DNA from 2 places in the Streptomyces sp. NPDC048106 genome. Region 1 is predicted to be linked to the other one. Evidence: riboswitches for the same ligand, from Rfam matches in the RefSeq annotation. Region 1 holds a riboswitch; the other holds the start of a gene.
What was found. A riboswitch is a leader RNA that binds a small molecule or an ion and turns the genes downstream of it on or off. The one in region 1 is predicted to bind glycine.
Positions count from the first base shown of each region.

Region 2: it holds a riboswitch for glycine, as region 1 does, so the genes downstream of both, gcvT (glycine cleavage system aminomethyltransferase GcvT) here and gcvP (aminomethyl-transferring glycine dehydrogenase) in region 1, are expected to answer to the same signal.

Region 1 is NZ_JBEZND010000070.1:8,242-13,143, forward strand. It holds gene AB0927_RS39160 (MerR family transcriptional regulator) at 273-920, shown strand; gene AB0927_RS39165 (DNA polymerase IV) at 1,035-2,441, shown strand; gene AB0927_RS39170 (PRC-barrel domain-containing protein) at 2,488-2,856, opposite strand; glycine riboswitch at 2,975-3,070, shown strand; gene gcvP (aminomethyl-transferring glycine dehydrogenase) at 3,248-4,902, shown strand, end outside.
Region 2 is NZ_JBEZND010000005.1:33,634-38,535, forward strand. It holds gene glyA (serine hydroxymethyltransferase) at 1-251, opposite strand, end outside; gene gcvH (glycine cleavage system protein GcvH) at 266-643, opposite strand; gene gcvT (glycine cleavage system aminomethyltransferase GcvT) at 773-1,891, opposite strand; glycine riboswitch at 2,049-2,145, opposite strand; gene AB0927_RS06370 (AAA family ATPase) at 2,288-3,007, shown strand; gene AB0927_RS06375 (enhanced serine sensitivity protein SseB) at 3,051-3,836, shown strand; gene AB0927_RS06380 (enhanced serine sensitivity protein SseB C-terminal domain-containing protein) at 3,933-4,745, shown strand.

The DNA.
Region 1 (4,902 bases):
CGAGTGGCTCATGAGGGCCCTGGCCTGCGAGGCCGGGGCTTTCGGGGGTCCGTGCGCGGTCCGCCGCAGGCCGGTTCCCGGGGCAATTGCCAGCGGCGAGTGAGAGCGTCTTCCGGGTCCCCGCGAGGGCATTCGGCTAGCCTTTCCCCGCGGTGGGACACGGGAAACCACTCCTTGGGTGATTATCACTCGGCGTGCCGAGTGTGGCGATCGTTGACGCACCCCTGGTGACTGCCTACCGTCGAGAAGGCAGGTCAAGGACGGAGGTCGGCGTGAGAACCAGCGGCGACGGTACGGCTGGGGGTGCTCCCGTGCGCGGTTACGGGGAGAGCGGTCCGTACCCGGTTCACAGCAGCGCGGTGGATCACGCTCCGCAGCGACCGACGGCGGTGCCGGGCGGCGAAGGGGCGGCGTCCATGACGTCCGAGGAGGAGATCGGCTACCGGGGGCCCACGGCCTGTGCGGCGGCCGGCATCACCTATCGACAGCTCGACTACTGGGCGCGCACGGGCCTGGTCGAACCGAGCGTGCGGCCCGCGTACGGGTCGGGTACCCAGCGGTTGTACAGCTTCCGGGACGTCGTCGTCCTGAAGATCGTCAAGCGGTTCCTGGACACCGGGGTCTCGCTGCAGAACATCCGGTCGGCCGTGCAGCACCTCAGGGAGCGCGGTTTCCGCGACCTGGAGCGCATGACGCTCATGAGCGACGGCGCGACCGTGTACGAGTGCACCTCGCCGGACGAGGTCCACGCGCTGCTCCAGGGCGGTCAGGGCATCTTCGGGATCGCGGTCGGCGTGGTGTGGCGGGACGTGGAGAGCGCCCTGTCGCAGCTGCACGGCGAGCGCGTCGACACGGGCGAGACGCTGGTCGGGCACAACCCGGCGGACGAGCTGGCGCGGCGCCGCAACCGGGCGGTCTGACCGGCCCCGAAAGGGCCCTGGACCGGCTCCGGCTCCGGTCCTGACATGCGGCCCTGACGCGACGGGTGCCCGGGCGCGGTCGCGTTGTCAGTGCCGTGGTGCAGGATCGGAGACGTGAGGAACGCGCCCACGATCCTGCATCTCGACATGGATGCCTTCTACGCCTCGGCGGAGCAGGCGTCCAAGCCGAGCCTGCGCGGGAAGGCGGTCGTGGTGGGTGGCCTCGGGCCGCGCGGGGTGGTGGCCACGGCGTCGTACGAGGCGCGGGCCTTCGGGGTGCACTCGGCGATGCCCATGGCCCAGGCGCGGCGGCTGGCGCCCCACGCGGCGTATCTGGTGCCGCGCTTCGGTCTCTACCGGGCGGTCAGCGAGCAGGTGATGGGGCTGCTGCGGGAGCTGTCGCCGCTGGTGGAGCCGCTCAGCCTGGACGAGGCGTTCGTGGACCTGGCGGCCTCGGGCGCGGCGTCGGACGCGGAGTCGGCGCGCCGCGCGGGGGTGCGGCTGCGCGAGGACATCCGTGCCGTCACGGGGCTCACCGGGTCGGTGGGGCTCGCCGCGTCCAAGATGCTCGCGAAGATAGCCTCAGAGCGGGCCAAGCCGGACGGTCTGGTGCTCATCGAGCCGGGCACCGAGCGGGCGCTGCTGGGGCCGCTGCCGGTGCGGACCCTGCCGGGGGTGGGGCCGGCCACGGGGGACCATCTGCGGCGGGCCGGGATGACGACCGTCGAGGAACTGGCCGAGGCGGGGGAGGACGAACTCGTACGACTGGTCGGCAAGGCGCACGGGCAGGCGCTGTACGCCATGGCCCTCGCGCGGGACGAGCGGCCCGTGGTGGCCGAGCGGGAGACCAAGTCGGTGTCGGTCGAGGACACGTACGACGTGGACATCCACGACCGGTTGCGGATCGGCCTGGAGGTGCGGCGGCTGGCGGACCGGTGCGTGCGGCGGCTGCGGGAGGCGAGGCTGTCCGGCCGGACGATCGTGCTGAAGGTGCGGCGGTACGACTTCTCGACGCTGACCCGCTCCGAGACGCTGCGCGGGCCCACGGACGACCCGGCGGTGGTGCGGGAGGCGGCCGAGCGGTTGCTGGAGTCCGTGGACACGACGGGTGGGGTGCGACTGCTCGGGGTCGGCGTCTCGGGGCTCGCCGACTACACCCAGGAGGACCTCTTCGCCCAGGCGGCGAGACCCTCGCGGGCGGTGCCGACGGCCCAGGAGCCGGTGCCCGAGCCCGCCGCCGAGGCGTCGGTGCCGGAGCAGCCGCACTGGCGGGCCGGTCAGGACGTGACGCATGCCGAGTTCGGTCACGGGTGGGTGCAGGGGAGCGGGGTCGGCCGGGTGACGGTGCGCTTCGAGACCCCGCAGTCGCCGCCGGGGCGGGTGCGGACGTTCCTGGTGACGGACCCCGACCTGCGGCCGGCGGACCCGCTGCCCCTGGTTCCGACGGCCGCCGCCGGTTCGCCCGCCGGTGACCGCCTGCCGAGCCGCACGGACGGGTCCGGGGCGTCGGCCGGGCGGTGACTGCCACGGGCGGGGCATGCGCCCCGGGGTCGGGAGGGGCCAGGTGCTATGTCTCCTCGGAGCCCGCCAACTTGCCGAAGTCGTGGTCCGCGGCCGGGCCGGGGGTCACGTCGAGGCCGTAGTGGTGGTAGAGCTGGAGTTCCTGCTCGGGGGAGAGGTGGCGGCCCACGCCGAAGTCGGGGGCGTCCTTGATCAGGGAGCGGTCGAAGGGCACGTGGAGGGTGCCCTCGACGAGTTCGCTGGGCTCCAGGGGGACGAACGCGTCGCGGGAGAAGAGGCCGGTGCGTATGGCCGCCCATTCGGGGACGCCGGTGGCGTCGTCCAGGTACACCTCGTCGATGGTGCCGATCTTGGTGCCATTGCGGTCGAACGCCTTGCGGCCGATCAGGTTGCGCGGATCGATGTCGGTCTGCACGGTCCCTCTCCCTCCAATTGGTCGCAACTCATCCGTAAGCACTACGAAAGAGCACATTCAGTGCGGCGGCCACTTGAGAACCAGCCGTTGACCTCGCTGGTAGGCTGATTGCGGCTGCTGACCCCATGCGGGAGAGTCCTCCGACCCACCTCGGAGGCGCCGAAGGAGCAAATCCTCCCCGGAATCTCTCAGGCTCACGTACCGCATGGACGAGGTCACTCTGGAAAGCAGGGCGGGTGTCGACGGCTTCCGCTCTCACCGACGGTGAAAGCCGGCGCCCCTGTCGGGTGTCCGGTGAAGCTCTCAGGTCGAGATGACAGAGGGGGAGGCCGTCCGGGCACCCGCGCCGTGGTGCCCCTCGAAGGTCGCGTCAGACCAGGAGGCCTCCGCAATGACCGCCCATCGCATTCCGCTCTCCGAGCTCGAAGCGGGCATCCCCTTCGAACAGCGCCACATCGGGCCCGACCAGGAGTCGCGGGCCAAGATGCTCGCGCAGGTCGGCTACGGCTCCCTGGACGAGCTGACCGCCGCCGCGGTGCCGGATGTGATCAAGAACGCCGACGCCCTCGACCTGCCGGGCGCCCGGACCGAGGCCGAGGTGCTGGCCGAGCTGCGCTCGCTCGCCGACCGCAACCAGGTCCTCGGCTCCATGATCGGCCTGGGTTACTACGGCACCTTCACCCCGCCGGTGATCCTGCGCAACGTGCTGGAGAACCCGGCCTGGTACACGGCCTACACGCCCTACCAGCCGGAGATCTCCCAGGGCCGCCTGGAGGCCCTGCTGAACTTCCAGACCATGGTCGCCGACCTCACCGGTCTGCCCACCTCCGGCGCCTCCCTGCTGGACGAGGGCACGGCCGCCGCCGAGGCCATGGCGCTGTCCCGGCGCATGGGCAAGAACAAGAAGGGCCTGTTCCTGGTCGACGCGGACGCCCTGCCGCAGACCATCGCCGTCATCCAGACCCGCGCCGAGCCGACCGGCGTCGAGGTCGTCGTGGCCGACCTCGGCGCGGGCATCCCGGCCGACATCGCCGCTCGTGACATCAACGGCGTGCTGATCCAGTACCCCGGCGCCTCGGGTGCCGTGCGCGACATCAAGCCGGTCATCGAGCAGGCGCACGAGCTGGGCGCGCTCGTCACCGTCGCCGCCGATCTGCTCGCCCTCACCCTGCTGACCTCCCCGGGCGAGCTGGGCGCCGACATCGCCGTCGGCACCACCCAGCGCTTCGGCGTCCCGATGGGCTTCGGTGGCCCGCACGCGGGCTACATGGCGGTGCACGAGAAGTTCGCCCGCAGCCTCCCCGGCCGCCTGGTCGGCGTGTCCGTCGACGCCGACGGCAACAAGGCCTACCGGCTGGCCCTGCAGACCCGTGAGCAGCACATCCGGCGCGAGAAGGCCACCAGCAACATCTGCACCGCGCAGGTGCTGCTCGCCGTCATGGCCGGCATGTACGCGGTCTACCACGGCCCCGAGGGCCTGAAGACCATCGCCCGGCGCACCCATCGGTACGCGACGCTCCTCGCCGAGGGCCTGAAGGCCGGCGGCGTCGAGATCGCGCACGGCGCCTTCTTCGACACCGTCACCGCGCGCGTGCCCGGCATGGCCGCCGAGATCGTCGCCGCCGCCCGGGACAAGGGCGTCAACCTGCGTCTGGTCGACGCCGACCAGGTCTCCGTCGCCTGCGACGAGACCACCACGCGGGCGCGGCTGGAGGCCGTCTGGTCCGCCTTCGGCGTCGAGGCCGACATCGAGGCGCTGGACGCGGCCGCCGGCGACACGCTGCCCGAGGCGCTGCTGCGCGGCGACGACTACCTCGCCCACCCGGTCTTCCACCAGCACCGCTCCGAGACCGCGATGCTGCGCTACCTGCGCAAGCTGGCCGACCGCGACTACGCGCTCGACCGCGGCATGATCCCGCTGGGCTCCTGCACCATGAAGCTCAACGCGACCACCGAGATGGAGCCGATCACCTGGCCCGAGTTCGGCGAGCTGCACCCCTTCGCGCCCGCCGAGCAGGCCGCGGGCTACCTCACGCTCATCCACGA
Region 2 (4,902 bases), on a different contig from region 1:
TCCTTGATCCGGTCGATGGCGATCTGCTCGGCGACGTCGACGTGCTCGCAGCCGCCGTAGTAGCGGCGGCCCGGGTAGCCCTCGGCGTACTTGTTGGTGAGGACCGAGCCCTGCGCCTCCATCACCGCGAGCGGCGCGAAGTTCTCGGACGCGATCATCTCGAGGGTGGACTGCTGGCGGGCCAGCTCCGCGTCGACCGCGGCGGCGATCTCCGGGTCCAGCTCGTGCAGGGGCGTGTTCAGGACAGTCATACGGCTACGACTCCTCAGCCGGCGGTGTGGGCGTCGTACTCGTCGGCGGAGAGCAGGTCGGCCGGCTCGTCCGTGACGCGTACCTTGAACAGCCAGCCGCCCTCGAAGGGCTCGGAGTTCACCAGCGACGGGTCGTCGACGACGTTCTCGTTGACCGCGGTGACCTCGCCGGTGACCGGGGAGTACAGGTCGGAGACCGACTTGGTGGACTCCAGCTCACCGCAGGTCTCGCCCGCCTCGACGGCGGAGCCGACCTCGGGGAGCTGGGCGAAGACCACATCGCCGAGCGCGTTGGCCGCGAACTCGGTGATGCCGACCGTCGAGACGCCGTTCTCGGCGCCCGACAGCCACTCGTGCTCCTTGCTGTAGCGCAGCTGCTGGGGGTTGCTCATGGCCTGAATTCTCCTGTACGCGCGGGAGTGCTGATGACGGGGGGAGGTGGGGGACCGCCGGTGGGCGGGCGAATGTGCGCAGGGTCACGTACCCGCCCGGCACCGGGCGGGGCGCGACCGGCTCGCTGTCTACTTCTGGCGCTTGTAGAACGGCAGCGCCACGACCTCGTACGGCTCGTGGGTACCGCGGATGTCCACGCCGACGCCCTCGGTGCCGGGCGCCGCGTGCGCCGCGTCGACGTAGGCCATGGCGATCGGCTTGCCCAGGGTGGGGGAGGGCGCGCCGGAGGTGACCTCGCCGATCACCTCGCCGCCGGCGACCACCGGGTACCCGGCGCGCGGGACGCGACGGCCCTCGGCGATCAGGCCGACGAGGACGCGCGGGGGGTTCTGCTCGGCGCGGGCGGCGGCCTCGACGAGCGCCGCGCGCCCCACGAAGTCGCCCTCCTTCTCGAACTTGACCACGCGGCCGAGCCCGGCGTCGAAGGGGGTCAGCGAGGTGTTCAGCTCGTGCCCGTACAGCGGCATGCCCGCCTCCAGGCGCAGCGTGTCCCGGCAGGACAGTCCGCACGGCACCAGGCCGACGCCCTCGCCGGCCTTGGTCAGCGCCTGCCACAGCTCGACGGCGTGCTCCGGCTTCACGAACAGCTCGAAGCCGTCCTCGCCGGTGTAGCCGGTGCGGGCGATCAGCGCGGGGACGCCGGCCACGGTGCCGGGCAGGCCCGCGTAGTACTTCAGGCCGTCGAGGTCGGCGTCGGTGAGGGACTTCAGGATGCCGGGGGAGGCCGGGCCCTGGACGGCGATCAGCGCGTAGGCGTCCCGGTCGTCGCGCACCTCGGCCTCGAAGCCGCCGGACCGCTCGCTCAGGGCGTCCAGGACCACCTGGGCGTTGGAGGCGTTGGCGACGACCATGTACTCGGTCTCGGCCAGCCGGTAGACGATCAGGTCGTCCAGGATGCCGCCGTCGGCCTGGACGATCATCGTGTAGCGGGCGCGGCCGACGCCGACGGAGGCGATGTTGCCGACCAGGGCCACGTTCAGGAAGTCGGCCGCCTCGGGGCCGGTCACGGTGATCTCGCCCATGTGGGAGAGGTCGAACAGGCCCGCCCTGGTCCGCACGGCCACGTGCTCGTCGCGCTCGGAGCCGTAGCGCAGGGGCATGTCCCAGCCCGCGAAGTCGGTCATCGTCGCACCGAGCGAACGGTGCACGGCGTCCAGCGCGGTGTGTCGGAGTTCGGTACTGCTCATCGGTCGGTCGTCTCCCAGGGCAACAGGGATGGGGCGAGGAACTTTCCTCCCCATCTGTCATCGGAACCTGAGAGGTTCGCCGGGACCGCCACGGGGGCGATCACGGTTTGCACCTTGGGTGGAGCCACTGACACAGCGGCCCGCTTTTCAGATGTGCCTCGCCCGCGCGGTAACGGGGCCTGAGAGATTCAAGGGAGGGACTTGCTCCTTCGGCGCCCCAGCGAAGCTGCCGGGGACTCTCCCGCGCGGATTCAAGCGGCCGGTATGCAGTTGGCGGCCACATCATTGCACGTCGCGCGCCCGCCCGTCAGGGGCCGCATCCGTAACCGACCTGTGGCGGTACGCGCACCCGCCCGTGGCACACCGGCCATTACCTTCCCTTTACGCCCGCTGGGTATGGAGATTACCGAACCATCAAGGGGGAGGACGATCACGGTGAACAGGACCACGGCGCACGCGACCCGCGTCCCGGCGCCGAGAGACCCCGTGGCCCGCGAGCACCCGGCCGCCCGCCCCGCGCCCCTCGTGCTCGACCTGCGCGACCGGGCGGCCCGGAGCCCGCGCGCCCTCCACTTCGGCCCCCGCGACCTCGTGGTGCTCACCGGCCTGCCCGGCAGCGGCAAGTCCACGCTGATGCGCCGCGCGGTCACCGTCCACCGCGTCGACTCCCAGGACACCCGGGCCCGCTTCGCCGCCCGCCTGCCCCGCCTCCTGCCGTACGCCCTCTACCGCCCCCTGGTCCGCGCCGCGCACTACGTGGCGCTGAGCCGTGCCCTGCGCGGGGGAGGGGGCCTGGCGGTGCACGACTGCGGCACCCAGCCCTGGGTGCGCGCCTGGCTGGTCCGCGCGGCCCGCCGCCGCGGCGGCACCCTGCACCTGCTCCTGCTGGACGTGCCCGAGGAGACGGCCCGCGCGGGCCAGCGCGAGCGCGGCCGGACCGTCTCCCGCCGCGCCTTCGGCCGCCACCGGCGCACCACGGCCCGCCTGCTCGGCGCGCTGGAGCGGGGCGAGGTGCCCGCGGGCTGCGGCTCGGCGGTGCTGCTCGACCGGGCCGCGGCGGACGCCCTACAGCGGATCGTGTTCAAGGAGTGCGGCTCCGTCACCGGTACCCGCTAGCCTTCATGGTCACAGCAAGTTGTTCCCAGCAGGCGGTAGGCAGATGGACTTCCCGGCGGACATTCCCGCGGACTTCCCGGCACAGGCGCACCCCCACCCGCACAGCGGTTGGCCCGGCAACGAACTGGAGGAGGTGCTGTCGGCCTCCCTCGGCATACCCGCGGCGGGCGGCCGGATCATCGAGGTCCTCGGCCGCAGCTTCGTCTGGGTGCCGCTGCCGTCCGGCGGCGGACCGGGCAGCGGCCCGCTGGACCTGCCCACCCTGGAGATCGACGGCCAGGCGTACGTCCCGGTGTTCAGCTCCGAGGAGCAGTTCCGCCAGGCGGTCGGCTCCCACATGTCGTACACCATCGCCCCGGCCGTGGAGTTCGCCCGCGGCCTGCCTCCGCAGGCGGGCATCGCGGTCAACCCCGGCGGCATGGTCGGCATCCCGCTCCCGCCGGAGGCCGTCGCCGAGCTCTGCCGCACCGGCCACACCCCGCTGGACGGTCCCGCCACCGGCGGCCGCGTCCGCCTCTTCGAGCCCGACTGGCAGGACGACCCGGTCGACTTCCTCTCCGCCGCGTCCGCCGAGTTCGCCGCGACGGGCGTGGTGCGCACCGCCCGCCGCTGCCTGGCCGCCGTCGAGACCGCCGACCCGGTCATGTTCGTCGGCGTGGAACTCTCCCAGTGGGAAGGCGACTTCCGCGCCCTTCCGCTGGAGGCCCTGGGCCGCGCCCTCGGCCAGGTCCCCGTCGCGTGGCAGGTCAACCTGATCCTGCTCGACGTGACGGACGACCCGGTGGCGGAGTGGCTGAAGTCAAGTGTCAGGCCCTTCTACATCCAGTAGCCCCGGTACCCGCGTACGGACAACCGGTCCCGGGCCACCAGGCACATAAGCTGTCCTCCACACGCGGGGCACGAAGGAAAAGAAGGGCATGACCAGGTGAGCGCCACCCACAGCGGAAGCGTCGAACACACGCTCCGCCACGTCACGCCCGGACGCTACGACGCCTACGAGGCCCTCCTCCGCGCCCTCGCCACCCCCTCCGCCGGCCAGATCTGGATGCTGCTGTGGCACGGCCAGGCCGGCTCCCCGGACGCCCAGTACGGGGACATGGAGGTCGACGGCTGCCACTACGCCCCCTGCGTCACCTCCGCCCAGGAACTCTCCGCAAGCGGCTGGAACCGTTCCTACGAGGTCGTCGACGGCCTGGACGTCGCCCGCACCCTCTATCCCGACCACTACGGCCTCTGGCTCAACCCGCACGCCCCCGGCGGCGGCGTCGGCATCCCCTGGCTGGACCTGCGCCGCATCGCCACCGGCCTGGACCGGCAGCCCGCGGGCCCCCTCCGGCTGTCCGAACCCGGCATCGAGATCCCGCAGTTCTACGCCCTGCTCGCCCAGCACGCCCACCGCACCCCGGCCCTGCGCTCCCTGCGCCGCGCCTGGGTGCAGCCCGCGCTCGGGGCGCCGTACCTCGCCATCGGCCTGGACCTGTACGAGACCTCGCCCGCCGCGGTCGACTCGGTGCGCGCGATGATGCAGGGCTCCGTCGGCGCCGTCCCGGAGGGGCTGCCGGTGTCCACGGTCGCGCTGACCGACGACCACGACCCCGTCGTGATGTGGATGCGGGCCCAAGCCCGCCCGTTCTACGACCGCGAGGCCCACGCCGCCGCGCCCGCCGCCCAGCCCCAGCCCCAACTCCAGTCCCCCACGCCGGGGTACGGCTATCCACCGGTGCGCGGCGGTTACTGAGGTTCCGCCGGATCGGACGCCGTTACGGCCGTACCGCCCCAACCGCGGCATTACGGCGTTGTGTCCCAACTGACCCGTGTCCGGGGACCGTTACCCACTGTCCGGATAACGGATTCCTCCGCAGTGCATCACGGTTGCGCATACTTTCGCCGTCAGC